DNA from 2 places in the Sporosarcina sp. P12(2017) genome. Region 2 is predicted to be linked to the other one. Evidence: predicted binding sites of a transcription regulator. Region 2 holds the regulator's gene; the other holds the start of a gene.
The links. Region 2 encodes LexA, which represses DNA repair genes until DNA is damaged. Its sites were predicted from a motif close to CGAACATATGTTCG; they were not measured.
Positions count from the first base shown of each region.

Region 1: the regulator LexA is predicted to act here: its motif matches at 3,873-3,886, upstream of uvrB (excinuclease ABC subunit UvrB).

Region 1 is NZ_PDYL01000014.1:50,268-59,440, forward strand. It holds gene CSV80_RS12240 (HTH-type transcriptional regulator Hpr) at 1-54, opposite strand, end outside; gene CSV80_RS12245 (YtxH domain-containing protein) at 242-598, opposite strand; gene CSV80_RS12250 (HIT family protein) at 793-1,218, opposite strand; gene CSV80_RS12255 (ABC transporter ATP-binding protein) at 1,340-2,086, shown strand; gene CSV80_RS12260 (ABC transporter permease) at 2,070-3,281, shown strand; gene CSV80_RS12265 (IDEAL domain-containing protein) at 3,495-3,752, shown strand; gene uvrB (excinuclease ABC subunit UvrB) at 3,959-5,941, shown strand; gene uvrA (excinuclease ABC subunit UvrA) at 5,949-8,816, shown strand; gene CSV80_RS12280 (DUF4097 family beta strand repeat-containing protein) at 8,897-9,173, shown strand, end outside.
Region 2 is NZ_PDYL01000002.1:31,188-40,360, forward strand. It holds gene tkt (transketolase) at 1-1,188, opposite strand, end outside; gene CSV80_RS01615 (DUF896 domain-containing protein) at 1,297-1,533, opposite strand; gene CSV80_RS01620 (YneB family resolvase-like protein) at 1,601-2,254, opposite strand; gene yneA (cell division suppressor protein YneA) at 2,251-2,577, opposite strand; gene lexA (transcriptional repressor LexA) at 2,773-3,393, shown strand; gene CSV80_RS01635 (methionine gamma-lyase family protein) at 3,446-4,705, opposite strand; gene hfq (RNA chaperone Hfq) at 4,800-5,024, opposite strand; gene miaA (tRNA (adenosine(37)-N6)-dimethylallyltransferase MiaA) at 5,065-5,997, opposite strand; gene CSV80_RS01650 (alpha/beta hydrolase) at 5,981-6,907, opposite strand; gene CSV80_RS01655 (glycerol-3-phosphate dehydrogenase/oxidase) at 6,904-8,544, opposite strand; gene mutL (DNA mismatch repair endonuclease MutL) at 8,572-9,173, opposite strand, start outside.

The DNA.
Region 1 (9,173 bases), on a different contig from region 2:
TACGCGTTGATTGAAGATCATGGCGTCTTTACGTGAAATATGTTGATCGGCCATCGAGACACCTGCTTTCTTTCAGTCTTTTTATTTATTATACCAAAAAAGCAACAAATAGAGAAGACGGAATAATAAAATAAATCAGTTTGAGTGTATACGCCCATAGAATCCAGATAGTTCATAGCTGTTTTACTATGGGTCACTCAAAGATTAGCAAGTAAAAAACTGATGCCTAAATGGAAATGCGTTAGCGAGTACTAATGGATTTCTCGAGATCATCCAGTGCTGTTTGGATTGCAGAAATTTCTTTCTCCAAACGTTTCTTATTATGTTCGGTTGAGCGCTTCCAGTCTGCCACGGAAACTTTCATTTCTTCAACTGTCTCTGGTACAAGTTCTTTTGCTTCTTTCGATAAATCGGTTACGGAATCTTTTAGATCTGCGACTTGCCCTTTGACATCTTTCAACTTATCCTTCAATTCGAGTGATGCATTTTTGACACTATCACGCAGTTCGCTGCCAGCTTTAGGTGTAGAATATAGAACAGTTACCGCAGAAGTGACAGCACCTGCTGCCAGACCAATAAAGAATGTGGACGCTTTCATATAGAGAACACTCCTTTTGTATAGTTATTATTTTATTAAAGCATGTTACTACGTAGTTGAGCAAGAAAATGAATGAAATATTATTCTAACAAAAGCTTTTGTCCTAATGGAGGAGAGGATTGGATAGAAGAGTGGAATCCATTTCAAGTTATGCAACATAGTCCCGCACTCTTCTGTTTTACATCCTCGACGTGTTATTCTTGCAGTCGTCTTGAAATATTGGTAGCTAATTCAGATACTACGTCCATCGGGAACTGCTCTATTTTTGTGTTAAATTCTACTTTCAGACCATCTGTTTTATCATAGCGTGGAATTAAATGCATATGGAAATGATAGACTGACTGACCTGCGAAAGATCCGTTGTTTTGTAATAGGTTCATCCCGGACGGTTGAAATTCTTCTTTTAATGCGTTAGCGATTTTTGGTGCCGCTTTAAATAAATTCGCAGCTTCTTCTTCAGTTAATTCATACACATTTTCACGATGTGTTTTTGGAATTAGGAGTACGTGCCCTTTCGTGACAGGCATAATGTCCATAAACGCGATCACGTGATCATCTTCATATACTTTTTCTCCTGGAATCGTGCCTTCTACAATCTTGCAGAAAATACATGAGGTCATTTCTACACATCCTTTCATGTTTGGATGTATTGTAGCATATTTTCAGATAGTTAACGAAGGCGGATAAAGCAATTTTACAATTTTTTTGCTAAAATAATAAAAGAAGATAGGGGGAAAAATAATGGCAATCCTAGAACTAGAACATGTAACAGGTGGTTATACGCGTAAGCCCGTTTTACATGACCTTTCATTTCAAATCAAAGAGGGGGAATTGGTCGGGTTAATCGGACTAAATGGTGCAGGAAAGAGTACGACAATCAAACATATTATCGGTGTGATGAATCCCCTCGAAGGAGTAATCAAGATTGACGGTGCGACGTTTAGTGATAAAGAACATTACCGCCAGTCATTTAGTTATATTCCAGAGACTCCAGTGTTATACGAAGAACTAACATTACAAGAACATTTAGAACTGACTGCGATGGCATACGGGTTGGACAAGCAGCAGTTTGAAATCCGTACCGAACAATTGCTGAAAGAGTTCCGTATGGAAAAACGCTTGAAGTGGTTTCCTGCTCACTTTTCTAAAGGTATGCGACAGAAAGTCATGATCATGTGTGCTTTCTTAGTAGAACCAAAATTATATATTATCGATGAGCCGTTCGTCGGTTTAGATCCGTTGGCGATTCGCGCATTACTCGACCAAATTATTGAACGGAAAAATTCGGGTGCTTCTATACTGATGTCGACTCACGTTTTGGCGACGGCTGAGAAGTATTGTGATCGTATTATTTTGTTGCACGAAGGACGGGTACGTGCGAACGGTACGATGGACGACTTGCGCAAGGCCTTTGGACGACCGGATGCAACACTTGATGACTTGTATATTGCAATGACTGAGGAACCTGACTATGAACAACATGCATGAGATTTGGGGACAACGATTCTTCCATTACGTCAATGAATTACAGAAATATATGCGCTATGTATTCACTGGACATTTGGCTATAGTCTTCATGTTCGCCATTGGAGCAGGAGGCTATGCGTATAGTGAATGGCTGAAAGAAGTGCCCGCTACATTCCCATCTGTCTTCATCGTATCCGTCGTCATTGCTCTCTTGTTAATGAAAGCTGCACCGACTACGTTACTAAAGCCGGCAGACATTGTCTTTTTCCTGCCATTGGAAAACCAATTGCCGAGCTATATGAGACGTTCAATTACTTGGTCGACGTTTTCTCAACTTCCTTTGCCGTTGATTGCCATGGTCATTGCATTGCCTTTATTAAAGGCAACGGAAGTGGGCGCAGGCACTGATTATCTCCTCGTGATATTGCTGATCATTGCGTTTAAAGGATTGTTTGTAGGGACTGAATATAGTGTTCGAGTAGCCAATCATGATTTCGTTTGGCCGGACCGTGTGCTTCGTCTGGTTTTAACATTTTCAACAATCTACTTCGCTCTTACGTGGAGTTCGGTTGCAATCTTTATCGGAATTTTGATCGCCATGCTCTATGCGAAGTTTTGGGATAAAAAAGCAGAGCAGTTTCCGTTTCCATATGAGCAGTTTATTGAATTGGAACAAAACCGCATGATGCGTTTCTATCGATTTGCGAATTACTTCACGGAAGTACCGCATCTAGTCGGATCAGTAAGTAAGCGTAGCTGGTTAAAAATTGCTATGAAACGTTCTACGTTCAAGCGCAAAGATGTACAAGATTACTTGATCGTCCGGACATTTATTCGTACAGATGATACATTTTGGTTGTGGGTTAGATTAACGGTGCTGTCTGCGTTGGGTGCATTCTTAATACCGATACCGATCGTCTCGTTCATCTTTGTAGGGGCATTGGCGTTTGCGACTGCTGTTCAGTTAATATTGGCACTTGAAGGCGGCTTCGAGTTCACTATGGATCAGCTGTTTCCTGAAGAACAGGAAAAATCGCAAATCAAAGCGGTTCGTTTGTTAGTAAGAAAATTGATTTGGCTACAAGCAATCATTCTATTACTGGCGGCATTACCATTGTACGGATTAAGTGTTACACCACTCTTGATTGCAGCTATCGCACTCATTGTCGGTGAAGCAACAATTCGATTGACTAAAGAGCAAATGATAGATATATGATGCTAGACAGTAGATAAGTTAAAATAGTGATAGTAAATCAGCATTTCTTAAGTAAAAAATTAATCCTGTCGCGGAATTTTCTGGATATATGTACCTAGTGAACGTTAATCTAATTAAACAGAAGTAATTAAAAAGTTAGAATAGTTAAAATAATGGTTGCAATTCGTATTCTATTGCATATATAATTACTAAAAGGTATCAGGGGTGAGAGAGATGAACAATAACAACTCATATGCTGAATTTTTGAAAGCGGTAGGTAACAAAGGCACTTCTCTCCAAGCGGAAAAGCTGCTGAACGAAATCTATTGGGATCTGTTTCTACAACACATTCATTGGGAACAAACACAATCGCGAATCATGCTATTGATTGACGATGCGCTGGATCAAAATGACGAAGAAGCATTCGACCTGTATACACAACAATTACTCGACATTTCACAAGAACACGGATACGAACTTAAAACAAAATAATGTTTTCATAGGCACTGCTAGGGCAAAATTCTAGCAGTGTTTTTTTATTGTATAGAATGTCTAGCTGCAAGTTTCTTTCACAAAGTACAAGGGTACAATAAGTACATAGAGAGTTAGCTTAAAACGTACGTTCGTTATTTCTTTAGAAAAAAACCTAGTTGTGGTAAAATAGAAGGACAGGTGTTTAAGAAGAGGAGTGGAACCATTTGAACGAAACATTTCAATTGCAGGCACCATATACGCCGCAAGGAGATCAGCCAAAAGCGATCGATAGCCTTGTTAACGGCATTAAACAAGGTAAGAAACATCAAACGTTACTTGGTGCAACGGGTACAGGTAAAACATTTACCGTTTCTAATGTACTGACAGAAATCAATAAACCTACACTGGTCATTGCGCACAATAAAACGTTAGCAGGCCAATTATATAGCGAGTTCAAAGAGTTTTTTCCAGATAATGCAGTAGAATACTTCGTCAGCTTCTATGACTTTTATCAACCGGAAGCATATGTTCCGCAGACAGATACTTTCATTGAAAAGGATTCATCGATCAATGATGAAATTGATAAACTTCGCCACTCCGCAACGAGTGCTTTATTCGAACGCAATGATGTCTTGATTGTGGCATCCGTTTCGTGTATTTACGGCCTTGGTTCGCCGGAAGAATATAATGACATGGTTTTTTCATTACGCAAGGGGATGGAAATACCTCGTAATGAACTATTGCGCACGCTAGTGGACATTCAGTACGAACGCAATGACATCAATTTCACGCGTGGTACATTCCGTGTTAGAGGCGATGTAGTCGAAGTCTTTCCGGTGGCACGTGACGAGCGTTGTATACGTCTTGAGTTTTTCGGAGATGAAATTGAACGAATCCGTGAAGTAGATGCCTTAACAGGTGAAGTCATCGGTGATCGTGATCATGTGGCTATTTTCCCAGGATCTCACTTCGTTACACGCGAAGAGAAGTTACTTAAAGCGATTGAAAATATTGAAATCGAGTTGGAAGAACAGCTTAAATATTTACGTGACAACGATAAGTTATTAGAAGCGCAACGCTTAGAACAACGGACGCGCTACGATTTAGAAATGATGCGGGAGATGGGCTTCTGTTCTGGTATTGAGAACTATTCCAGACATTTGACGTTGCGTGAAGCAGGTGCAACTCCTTATACGTTGCTGGATTATTTCCCTGATGACTTTTTGATCGTAGTGGATGAGAGCCACGTCTCCTTGCCGCAAATTCGCGGTATGTACAATGGAGACCAGGCACGTAAAAAGGTATTGGTGGAACACGGTTTCCGCTTGCCGTCTGCATTAGACAACCGCCCATTGATGTTTGAAGAATTTGAAAAGCATATTCGACAGGCAATGTATATTTCTGCAACGCCAGGACCTTATGAAATTGAGCATACAGACGAGATGGTAGAACAGATTATACGTCCTACAGGATTACTTGATCCAATCATTGAAGTGCGTCCGATTGAAGGGCAGATTGATGATTTATTGGATGAAATACAACTTCGAATTGCACGAGATGAACGTGTCTTGATTACAACTCTTACGAAAAAGATGTCAGAAGACTTGGCGGATTATTTAAAAGATATTGGGATTAAGGTTCAGTATCTCCATTCTGACGTCAAGACACTGGAACGGACAGAAATTATTCGTGAGTTACGTGTCGGGACGTATGATGTGCTGATTGGAATTAACTTACTGCGTGAAGGGATCGACATCCCAGAAGTTTCATTGGTCACGATTTTGGATGCAGATAAAGAAGGGTTCTTGCGTTCAGAACGTGCGTTGATCCAGACAATTGGTCGGGCCGCACGTAACTCAGAAGGACGCGTCATTATGTACGCGGATAAAATGACGGATTCCATGAAGAAAGCTATTGATGAAACGGAACGTCGTCGTGAAATTCAAATAGCTTATAATGAAAAACATGGTATAACACCAACAACCATCGTCAAACCGATACGTGAATTGATCCGTGCCACTCAAGTGGCTGAAGAAACGGAATCGTATTTGCAAAAGGTGACCAACGGCAAGAAGCTATCGAAAGACGAGAAAGGCTTATTGCTAATTAAATTGGAAAAAGAAATGAAAGACGCAGCAAAAGCGTTGGACTTCGAAAGAGCTGCAGAATTACGTGATACCGTATTAGAACTGAAAGCAGAAAGGTAGAGTTCGCATGAAAAATAAAGAACTTGTAATTCAGGGAGCGAGAGCGAATAACCTGAGAGACATTACAGTGAAGATTCCACGCGATAAATTAGTTGTGCTTACTGGCCTATCTGGCTCAGGAAAATCTTCACTGGCGTTTGATACGATTTACGCGGAAGGACAGCGCCGCTATGTGGAATCATTATCCGCGTATGCGCGTCAATTCCTTGGACAAATGGATAAACCAGACGTGGACTCTATAGAAGGATTGTCGCCGGCGATTTCCATCGACCAGAAGACAACGAGTAAAAACCCACGTTCTACTGTAGGAACAGTGACAGAAATCTACGACTACTTGCGTTTGCTATATGCAAGAGTTGGGAAACCACATTGTCCGTATCATGGCATTGAAATCTCAACGCAGACGATTCAGCAAATGGTGGATCGTGTAATAGAGTTGCCGGAGCGTACTCGAATTCAGATTTTGGCACCTATTATTTCAGAACGTAAAGGGACGCATGCCAAACTATTCGAAGATATTAAAAGACAAGGGTATGTGCGCGTGCGAGTCAACGGTGAAACGATTGATTTGGACGATAATATAGATTTAGATAAAAATAAAAAGCATACGATTGAAATCGTCATTGACCGGATTGTCATGAAAGAAGGCGTCGAAACACGTTTAAGTGACTCGTTGGAATCCGCGTTACGATTAGCTGACGGTAATGTTCTTGTCGATGTAATCGGTGAAGAAGAACTGTTTTTCAGCGAACATCATGCATGTCCTATTTGTGGGTTTTCAATTGGTGAGCTAGAACCGCGTATGTTTTCATTCAACAGTCCATTCGGTGCATGTCCTGAATGTGATGGGCTCGGCATGAAACTTGAAGTCGATCCAGATTTGGTCATTCCAAATAATGAACTAACGCTAAAAGAACACGCCATTGCCCCATGGGAGCCAACAAGTTCTCAGTATTATCCGGAACTTCTGAAGACGATTGCCAAGCATTATAAAATTCCTATGGATGTACCGGTTAGTGAATTAGTTGATTCGGATATTGAAAAACTAATGCTAGGCTCGAAAAAAGAGAAGATTCGTTTCCGCTATACAAATGAATTTGGTAACACCCGCGACAGCGATATTTATTTCGAAGGTATTTTACGCAACGTGGAACGCCGTTATCATGAGACATCTTCAGACTATATTCGTGAGCAGATGGGTAAATATATGACGGAAAAATCCTGTCCTACTTGTACAGGTTATCGCTTAAAGCCTGAATCACTTTCGGTATTAGTGAACGGTGAGCATATCGGGAAAATCACGGAACGCTCGATTGTTGAAACAACGAAATTCTTTGACCAATTAACTCTTTCTGAGAAAGACGCACAAATTGCAGATATGATCCTAAAAGAAATCCAAGAACGTTTAGGCTTCTTGGTGAACGTCGGTCTCGACTATCTGAATTTATCACGCTCAGCAGGGACACTGTCTGGTGGAGAGGCACAGCGGATTCGCTTGGCTACACAAATTGGATCTCGTTTGACGGGTGTTTTGTATATACTCGATGAGCCTTCAATCGGACTTCATCAGCGAGACAATGATCGATTAATTGGCACACTACAAAGCATGCGGGATATTGGAAATACGCTGATTGTTGTAGAACATGACGAAGACACGATGATGGCTGCTGACTATTTAATTGATATAGGTCCGGGTGCTGGTGTGGCAGGAGGAGAAGTGGTAGCTGCAGGCACTCCTGCAAAAGTCATGAAAAACAAAAAATCGCTGACCGGTCAATATTTGAGCGGAAAGAAATTCATCCCACTTCCGACTGAACGCAGACCACGTGATGAGCGAAGCATTATCGTCAAGGGGGCTTCAGAGAACAACTTGAAGCATATTGATGCTGAGTTCCCTCTCGGTCAATTTATTGCAGTTACTGGGGTTTCCGGTTCGGGCAAGAGTACGTTGGTCAATGACATATTGCATAAAACATTGGCTCAGAAATTGAATCGATCCAAACAAAGACCAGGGAGATTCGATAGTATCAGTGGTGTGGAATATTTGGAGAAGATTATCGATATCGATCAATCACCAATTGGACGAACACCACGTTCCAACCCAGCAACGTATACAGGCGTCTTTGACGATATTCGCGATGTTTTTGCCATGACGAATGAAGCGAAAGTTCGTGGCTATAAAAAAGGTCGCTTCAGCTTCAACGTGAAGGGTGGACGGTGTGAAGCATGCCGTGGAGATGGAATCATCAAAATCGAAATGCATTTCCTTCCGGATGTATATGTACCGTGCGAAGTATGTCATGGCAAACGGTATAACCGAGAAACACTTGAAGTGAAGTATAAAGGAAAGAATATTGCGGACGTACTGGAGATGACAGTGGAATATGCGGTGGTGTTTTTCGAGAATATCCCGAAAATCCATCGTAAATTGCAGACGATTGTGGATGTAGGCCTAGGCTATGTACAATTAGGTCAACCAGCAACGACACTGTCTGGTGGAGAAGCCCAACGTGTGAAATTGGCTTCCGAACTGCATAAACGTTCCACAGGTAAATCGTTTTATATTTTGGACGAGCCAACAACAGGTTTGCACGTTCATGACATTGCCAAGTTACTTGAAGTTCTACAACGTCTAGTTGATAGCGGTAACACCGTTCTCGTTATTGAGCATAATCTGGATGTCATTAAGACAGTCGATTATATTATCGATATTGGTCCGGAAGGCGGCGACAAAGGCGGAGAAATTGTTGCGACGGGGACACCTGAAGCGATAGCAGAAGTCGAAGAGTCCTACACGGGTAAATATTTGAAGACCATCCTAGAAAGAGATCGAAATCGGATGAAAGAACAAATTAAAAAAGTAGTAAAGAAATAGAAAATGAAACTTTTGTTCCTCAGAACCGTATAAATAGATAGTTACTGCAAAGATTGTTCAAAACGAGGAGGAATCTGGAAATGCAAAATGAACGCATACGAATACTAACGATGCTTGAAGAAGGTAAAATCACAGCTGAAGAAGCATTGAAATTACTGGAAGCCATGGGTAAGGAATCTGAACAAAGAACTGCAGAAGAGAGCTCTTCAGCTGATGCTTTCTTCGAAGATATCCGCAAAGAATTCGTCTCAGCAGGTGACCGCTTCATGCAATTTATGGATACGGCAGTACACCGTGTGAAAGAATTCGATTTCGAAGCACCATTCAGCAAATCTGTCTCCTTTACACATACAGATA
Region 2 (9,173 bases):
GAAATCGCCCGCGTTCTTGATCGTCGTCTTGTTTGAACCCGCAAGGTCCGCACTACCGCCGAATAAAGCTGGAACTGCATTTGCTAACGCATTGATTGACTCACCAGATGCTGAACGAGTCGCTACAGAAGCACCTGCTTCATAAACCGGCATTTGTTCTTTTAAATCGCCAGGAAGTTCATTCGCAATTGCTTGTTTAAACTGTGCAGCCAATTCTTTATGTTCATTTTCATAGCTTGCGAACAAATCATTCCATTGTTGCTCTGATTGAACACCAAGTTGATCCGTTGCTGAATTAAAACGGTCATAGACTTCTTCAGGAACGTAGAAGTCCTCTTCGAATGTCCACTTATAATACTCTTTCGTAAGTGCCATTTCATCTTCACCTAATGGTGCACCGTGTGCATCTGCTTTACCAGACTTGTTTGGTGAACCATAGCCGATCACAGTTTTTACTTCAATGATTGTCGGTCCGCCAGTATTGCCTTTTGCTTTTTCAATTGCATCAGAAACGGATCTTGTGTCATTTCCATCTTCAACGCGTGCATAGTTCCAGCCATATGATTCAAAGCGCTTTCTAATGTTTTCAGAGAATGACATATCCAAATCGCCATCTAAAGAGATGTCGTTACTGTCATATAGCACGATTAGTTTATTTAATTGAAGGTGGCCAGCCATGGAAATTGCCTCTGCTGCTACACCTTCCATCAAATCTCCATCTCCGCATAGTGCATATGTGTAGTGATCGACAATATCGAAACCGGGTTTGTTATATATTGCTGCAAGATGTTTTTCAGCCATTGCCATACCTACAGACATACCAATTCCTTGTCCAAGCGGCCCTGTCGTTGCTTCAACTCCTACTGTATGTCCATACTCTGGATGTCCAGGGGTCTTGGAATCCCATTGTCTGAAATTCTTTATGTCCTCAATAGTCAAGCCGTAACCGCTTAGATGCAACAAGCTGTAGAGTAACATCGAGCCGTGTCCTGCTGAAAGTACAAAACGGTCACGATTGAACCATTGTGGGTTTGATGGATTATGGTGTAAATGTTGCGTCCATAGTGTGTAAGCCATCGGTGCTGCACCCATCGGTAATCCCGGGTGACCAGAATTTGCTTTTTCAATTGCATCGATTGATAATGTTCGGATTGTCGTTATTGCCAGTTGATCGATTTTTTCGGTCATGCTGTACATCCTTTCCATCCTGTCTCATATGAGTGTTTTATAGTACATATTCCTTCTCTAGTGTAGTCAATTCTAGAGTTAATTACAATGTTAATCCTTTACCTATCATCAATTTAAAGGTTTTTGATTCGCCCTTGCTTGTTTAACTTTATCTGGTGTTACATCATTTCCTTCTGGATCTACTACTTTGACCGATTCGATCGTTTCACGCATGCTTGTACGGAATGATTCCAAGTATTCCTTTCTCAACCGCGTCTGTTCTTTTGCCTCTTCAATCGATAATCCTGTTGTTTTCTTTTTATTTGCCAATTCATTAATACGTTTTATTTTCTTTTCTGATAGCATCTTTAAAACCCTCCAAAAGTTAGTCGTTTAATAAAATGTAAACAACCTGGAGGAAAAGTGCAACCTATTAGTGTTCTTGCGCTATAAACTCTTTATATCTTCTATGAACTGTCGCTTTACTGACCGCATGGCCTAATCCATTTAATACTGTTGCAATTTCTTCATATGTGAGACCTTTGTTACGAAGTGAGACAATTTCTTCTATTGGAAGTTCAAGTCTTTCACGCCCCGGTCCCTGGTCAATATTTCGCAGATTCTTTGATGGATCATAGCCTCTGTCAACAGCACGCTTCATTCCTCTACGTATTTTTGCATTATGTAGTTTTCGTTGATATTCTTCTACGATTGCGAGAATTTCTAGTAACATGGAATCCATTTCATTCAGTTCAATCGTACCGTTTGAATGATTGGTAATCACAGTCGTTTCACTTTTAGCAATTACATGCAAAATCGCAACCCTAGCATTCCCTCGTCCTAATCGTGTTTCATCTTGAATGAATACTGCATCCACTGTATCGTTTTGGATTTGATCCAACATGGATAGAAGACCTTCACGATCCATATCATATCCACTTTGCCGATCCGTATAGATGCCAACACAATCATAGGATAGCTCAGCAGCTAATTTTTCAAGCTCCTCTTGCTGTCTCACAATAGATTGTTCTTGTGTTTCTTTTTCCGTACTCACACGGCAGTATATTACACATTTCTTTTCTGTCATTTAGATCCTACTCCTATTTCAGCTACCTGGATATCTGTTTGTTTATTAATTTTAACAGGCACACGGAGTAATTCACCTGAAACGATTTGGTCAGTAGGTAATTCATTTAGTGAACGCACCTGTTCAATCCAGTGGGTTGTGGGTATATCTTCTGAGTAGTTAGAAGCCAGCTGCCAAAGTGTATCCCCTTCATTAATAACGATTTCTATGTAGTGATCTTCCTCGGCTATTTTATCAAATTGAAGCCAGGCAAAAGATACACAAACTGCTAATAATACTGCGAAATAATAATTATTTTTGATAAATTCTTTAATAAACTCCATTTTAACTCCTCCTCGAATTCGCGTATTTAGAATGCATGTTCGGAATACTTGTTCTTAATTATAAGAGAACATATGATTCTATGTCAAGCAAAATTAGAACCTTTGTTTGATTAGTAATCGAACACATGTTATACTATATTCAAAATAATGGTTCAGTATACCATTGCTCGCAAACTAGTAGAAGAGGTGAATCTGTTGAAGAAAATATCAAAGAGACAAGAAGAAATACTTGCTTTCATAAAAGATGAAGTGCGTTTAAAAGGTTATCCCCCTTCCGTTCGTGAAATTGGAGAAGCTGTAGGTCTTGCATCAAGTTCTACGGTTCACGGTCACTTATCACGACTCGAGAGTAAAGGTTTCATACGCAGGGACCCGACAAAACCCCGAGCTATTGAAATTTTGGATCCAGAAGGACTAGATGAACTAAAAAATGGCGTTATGCATGTGCCGTTGATTGGTAAAGTTACAGCAGGCAATCCAATTACGACGATTGAAAATATTGAAGAGTACTTCCCATTGCCGGATACATTTGGTTCCTCAGAGGATGAAATCTTTATGTTGGAGATTGTAGGAGACAGTATGATTGAAGCCGGCATCCTAAACGGAGACCGTGTGATTGTCAGACAAACGCACTCTGCAAGCAATGGGGAAATTGTCGTAGCTATGACAGAAGAAGATGAAGCAACCGTTAAACGTTTCTTTAAAGAAAAAGATTATTTTCGACTCCAACCAGAAAACTCTTCCATGGAGCCGATCATTGTAGATCAAGTTTCCATTCTTGGAAAAGTGATCGGTGTATTTCGGATGATTCATTAATGAAAAAAAGTGTATCGAGAAACCTCAAGAGGTTTTCGATACACTTTTTTCTTTATACCAACTTCTTTTCAAGCAATTGTTCCATCGAATCTAGTATTGCAGATTTTACATGTTCATAAGTCAATCCACCTTGAATATATGCTGTGTATGGCGGTCTGATCGGACCGTCAGCTGTCAACTCAATACTGGAACCTTGAATGAATGTACCCGCAGCCATGATGACGTCATCAGCATAACCGGGCATGTAAGATGGCTCTGGGGCATATTGAGCATTAATTGGTGAGTTTTGCTGGATCATCTGACAAAACGCAATCATTTGTTCAGCATTTAAAAAGTTCACCGATTGAATTAAATCCGTTCGAAGCTCACTGTAATGCGGTGTTGTATCCATACCGAAGCTTGCGAAAAATGCCGATGTGAATAACGCGCCTTTAACCGCCTGACTGACTACGTGTGGCGCTAAGAAGAATCCTTGGTACATCTCAAGTAACGTATCGAGTGAAGCCCCTGCTTCAGCTCCAAGGCCTGGAGAAGTCATACGATAAGCACACTTTTCAACCAAGTCTTTTCTGCCTGCAATGTAACCACCTGTTCTAGCAAGTCCACCGCCTGGATTTTTTATGAGCGAGCCTGCCATTAGATCTGCTCCAACTTCTACAGGCTCTTTCATTTCCACAAATTCTCCATAGCAATTGTCTACAAAGACTACGACATCTTCTTTCATTTTGCGGATTTCTTTAATAATCGCTTCAATTTCATGGATTCTGAATGATGGATTACTTGAATAGCCTTTCGAACGTTGGATCGCTACGATTTTCGTCTTCTCTGAAATCGTCTCTTTTGCTTTCTCGTAATCAACAGAACCATCCTCGTTCAAATCAATATGCTGATAAGAAATCTGAAAATCCTCAAGTGAACCCGTATCTTTGCCGTTGCCGGAAATGATAGATTCCAACGTGTCGTATGGTTTACCTGTAATATAAAGTAGTTCGTCACCTGGGCGCAATATCCCGAACAAGCTGATTGTAATGGCATGCGTGCCCGAGATAATTTGATTTCTTACAAGACAGTCTTCCGCTCCGAACACATCCGAATACACTTGTTCCAATACATCACGGCCACTGTCGTCATAGCCATAACCTGTTGAGCCTGATAAATGAAAGTCGCTTACTTGATTTTTCTTGAATGCCTGTAAGACTTTTCTTTGGTTAAAAAACGCAATTTCTTCTACTTTCTTCACATACGGAGCGATTAGTTCTTCCGCTTCTTGTGATTTTGTTAGTAATTCTTCATTAATGGGTGTAATTTGCATATGTAGTACCTCATTTCATTTGATCATATTCTATTTTACCAGATGAAGTCTATATACCAAATGAAAGACAACAAAAAAACAGGCAAGCGCCTGTTTATTGTTCGTCTTTTAAAATAACTGGTTTTGCTGGCGCATACGTAGAAATAGCATGCTTATAAATAAGCTGTTGTTTACCATCTGTTTCTAATAGAACCGTATAATTATCATATGACTTGATGAGACCTTTCAATTGAAAACCATTTAGTAAAAAAATTGTAACGAATGTGTTGTTCTTACGTAAGGAATTTAAAAATGTATCTTGCATATTTCCTTGTGCCATTCAATTGCCTCCTTGTCCCTGTTATTTAGTTATTCCATACTCACTTCTGAAAATCCTTTATTATCTTACAAGTTGTTTGAAAAACTTCTTCCCCCGACTGATTCGCATCTACCCACTGGACAGGCAATTTATTGCGGAAGTAGGTCAGCTGCCTTTTTGCATAATTGCGTGTGTTTTTCATTACCGCTTCTATTGCCTGCTGTTTTGTCAATAGTCCATCAAAATAGGAGATCAGTTCTTTATAGCCTATTGCTTGTACTGATTGATTTTGACGAATTCCTTTATTCCAGAGTTGCTGTACCTCATTAAATAATCCCGCTTGAACCATTTGTTCTACACGCAGATTGATTCGCTCATATAGTAATTCCCTAGGAAGATCTAATCCAATAATTAAGGAATGATACATAGGCTGATTCCCTTGTTGTTGTTCATGGTCTTGCTTTGTTTGACCCGTCACTTCGAGTATCTCAAGCGCACGCACTAGACGTCTATGATTATTTGGATGAATTTTCTCTGCACTTTTCGGATCCAATTCTGCTAGTCTTGCGTGCAATACATCTGCGCCTTCTGATTCAAGCTCTCGCTCTAAACGCACTCGCACTTTCGGATCAGCTGCTTGTTCTGTAAATCGATAATCGAATAAAACCGACTGAACATACATTCCACTGCCACCGACAATAATAGGTAATTTTCCGCGAGATTGAATATCGGCAATCCATTGCCTGACTGCTAGTTGATATTCCGCTACAGAAAATGATTCTGTTGGTTCTTTTACATCAAAGAAATGATGTGGAATCCCTTGCATCTCAGAACAGTGAATCTTTGCCGTACCGATATCCAATTCTTTATATACTTGCATCGCATCACCATTAATGATTTCTCCATTAAATAGTTTTGCAAGTGCCACGCTGAGCGCTGTTTTCCCTGAAGCAGTCGGCCCTACTACTGCTAGTACCTCAACGGGTAGGTTCATGTCGTTTCATCCATTCCACGATAGTTGTATACACTTGTTTATAGTTAGTTTCCTGAAGCATCTCATGTCTTCCACCTTCATAGAGCTGTACAGTGACTCGCTGTTGATTAGCTTTATCGAATTGTTTGGCTACTTTCCACACACCTTTAGCACGGTCTCCTACTAAGTCATCTGTACCTGAAAGTAATAAAATTGGTAATTCATTCGGAATATTTAACAAGAATTCAGGCACTTCCAATGAATTCATTCCTTCAATCAACACACGAAACAGTTGAGCAGTCGGAACAAATCCACATGCCTCATCCTCTTTGTAATCAACTACACTTTCTATATCGCGTGATAGCCAAGCAAATTCACCTTCCCCAGGAAATTGTTTTGAATATTCGCCAAACACCAAACCGTTTAAAAATTTATCCGGTTGCTCTTTAGGGAATTTATTTTCTCTATACGCGGCGAATGCAATCGCAGCATGTGCAGTGAGCTTAGAATTGGTTCCAGTACCCGATAGAATGACTTTGCTTAGCGTAGAACCGTATAGCTGGATATAACGCCTTGCAACAAAGGAACCCATACTATGTCCGAATAGTACTGCTGGCAGCTCTGGGTATTGTAGTTGATATGCTTGATTCACTTCAAACGTATCATCCACCAATTGATCAAATGTGGCAGACCTACCTATATAGCCGTATACAGGACCGTTTTCTGTAGCCGTCTTACCGTGTCCCCTTTGGTCATGCAACGTAACGACATACCCTTGTGACTGTAAGTACTCTGCGAATCTTTTATAGCGACCGCTATGTTCTGCCAATCCGTGAATGATATGCACACGAGCAACTGGCCTAGTTTCAGGTGTATAGCTTGTACTATACACTTTAGTACCATCACGCATTTCTATCCACTGGTCTGTCATGAACGTGCACTTCCTTTCGCTTCCGCAATCGCATTTTTCAAGTCATTTTCATGAATAGATTTCTCACTGTCCGTGTAACGCAACAACTTTGCCATATAGTCGGTTACTTGTGTCGCCAATGACTCCACCACATCGATTTGGAAATATAAATCCCCTTTTCTACGAATAAAGAAATCACTTGGCGATGTGACCATTTCACGATGAATTCCATATAAGATCTCTGCACGTAAACTTATTGGCAAATTGTTCTCTTCTGCTGAAATTGCGTGGGCGAATTGGAAAATTTCATCACTATTTCTACCATAAAACGCAGCAAGACGTGCTCCTTGCTGTGGAGTTAAGCCGAACTGAGGTGCTCGTTCCGCCTGTAGATCAATAAATTGCTTCAACGCTGCATCGTCTATAAAGTCACTTCCTGAAACGGCGATATTCTTCGTTTCACATTGCTTGATAGATGGCTTTTCTAGCTGTTCATTAATTCGATCCACTACGACTTCCGCCATCTGCCGGTAGCCTGTTAACTTCCCTCCTGCAATCGTCAGCAATCCAGGAACTGTTTCCCACACTTCATCTCTTCTTGAAATTTCAGATGCATCCTTACCTTCTTGCGCAATCAATGGACGAATTCCTGCCCACGTAGATTCCACATGTTTTCGTTGAAGATGAATGCTTGGGAATATTTCGCGTACCGCATTAATGATGTAGTGTATATCTTCTTCTGTCGCTGTAGGATGCTGTTTATTATCCGAATAAAATGTATCAGTCGTACCGATATACGCTTTATTATCTCGCGGAATGGCGAATAACATTCTCCCATCCGAGTTATCAAAATAAATTGCTTGCTGCAACGGGAATATAGATCGATCTACTACAATATGGGCACCTTTCGTAATATGCAATCGTTTCTTATGTTTGCTGCTGATTTTCTTTTGCAACTCGTCAACCCATGGACCTGATGCATTGATCACGATAGAAGCCTCTACGGAAAATCGGTCGCCGGTTAGTTGATCACTTAAGACTGCCCCAACGATACGATCTTTCTCAAAGTTGAATTGTTCACACTTCATATAATTTAGGCAAAGCGCACCTTTTTCTGCTGCTTTCTTCAGTACTTCAATCGTCAAACGTGCATCATCGGTCTGATACTCCACATAATGCCCGCCACCTTGTAACCCTTCCTTTTTCAGTAGTGGTTCAAGTTCAGCCGTTTCTTCTTTCGTCAACATCTCACGTCGTTCTGCAGGCTTTACACCTGCTAGTAAATCATAGATGAGAAGTCCAGCCGAAGTAGAGTACTTGCCATACGTTCCTTTTTGATAGATCGGCAATAGCATAGGTCTTGATTTCGTGATATTTCGAGAATTACGGAAAACGATTTCTCGTTCCTTTCCCGTTTCTGCCACTATTTTCACTTCCAATTGTTTTAAATAGCGCAAGCCACCATGTATCAGTTTTGTTGAACGGCTAGATGTTCCCGCCGCAAAATCTTGCATATCAATAAGGGCAACCGAAAATCCTCTCGCAGCCGCATCCAATGCGATACCCGCACCTGTAATCCCTCCACCGACAACTAAAACATCGAATGAAAAGTTTCTCAAGTCCTGAATTCTGCTTGATCTTTCTAATGTAGAAAACATATAATCGCTCCTTTCTGATGTGCTCTGTTACATCACTCGTTTAAACATTTTCTCTAATTCATACGTTGTAAAATGGATCAATACCGGACGACCATGCGGACATGTATAAGGATTATGACAAGCCCCTAGATCAGTTAGTAATCGTTCCATATCTTCTTGCCTTAAGTAATAGTTTGCTTTAATAGATTTTTTACAACTCATCATAATGGCGCTTTCTTCACGCAATTTCTCGACATCGACTTTGCGTTTCTCAAGTACTTGCTCAATCATTTCTTCTATAATCGAGGTAGCTTGTCCTTCAGGGAACCATGAAGGATATTCTTTCACGGTATACGTCGCTGGCCCGAATGCTTCCAAAAATACACCGACTTCTTCCAATGCATCTTTACACTCTTCGATCTTTACTTGCTCATCAGCTGAGTAATGAAAAACCAGGGGTAAAAGCAATTGCTGACGTTCACCTGCATCCACCTGACCAAGTTTCACTTTAAAATATTCATATTTAATTCGTTCTTGCGCTGCGTGCTGATCGATCAAATAAAAACCATCTTCATTTTGGGCCACTATATATGTCCCGTGAACTTGTCCGATCGGTGCAATTGAAGGGAAATGATTCATTTCCTGCTGTT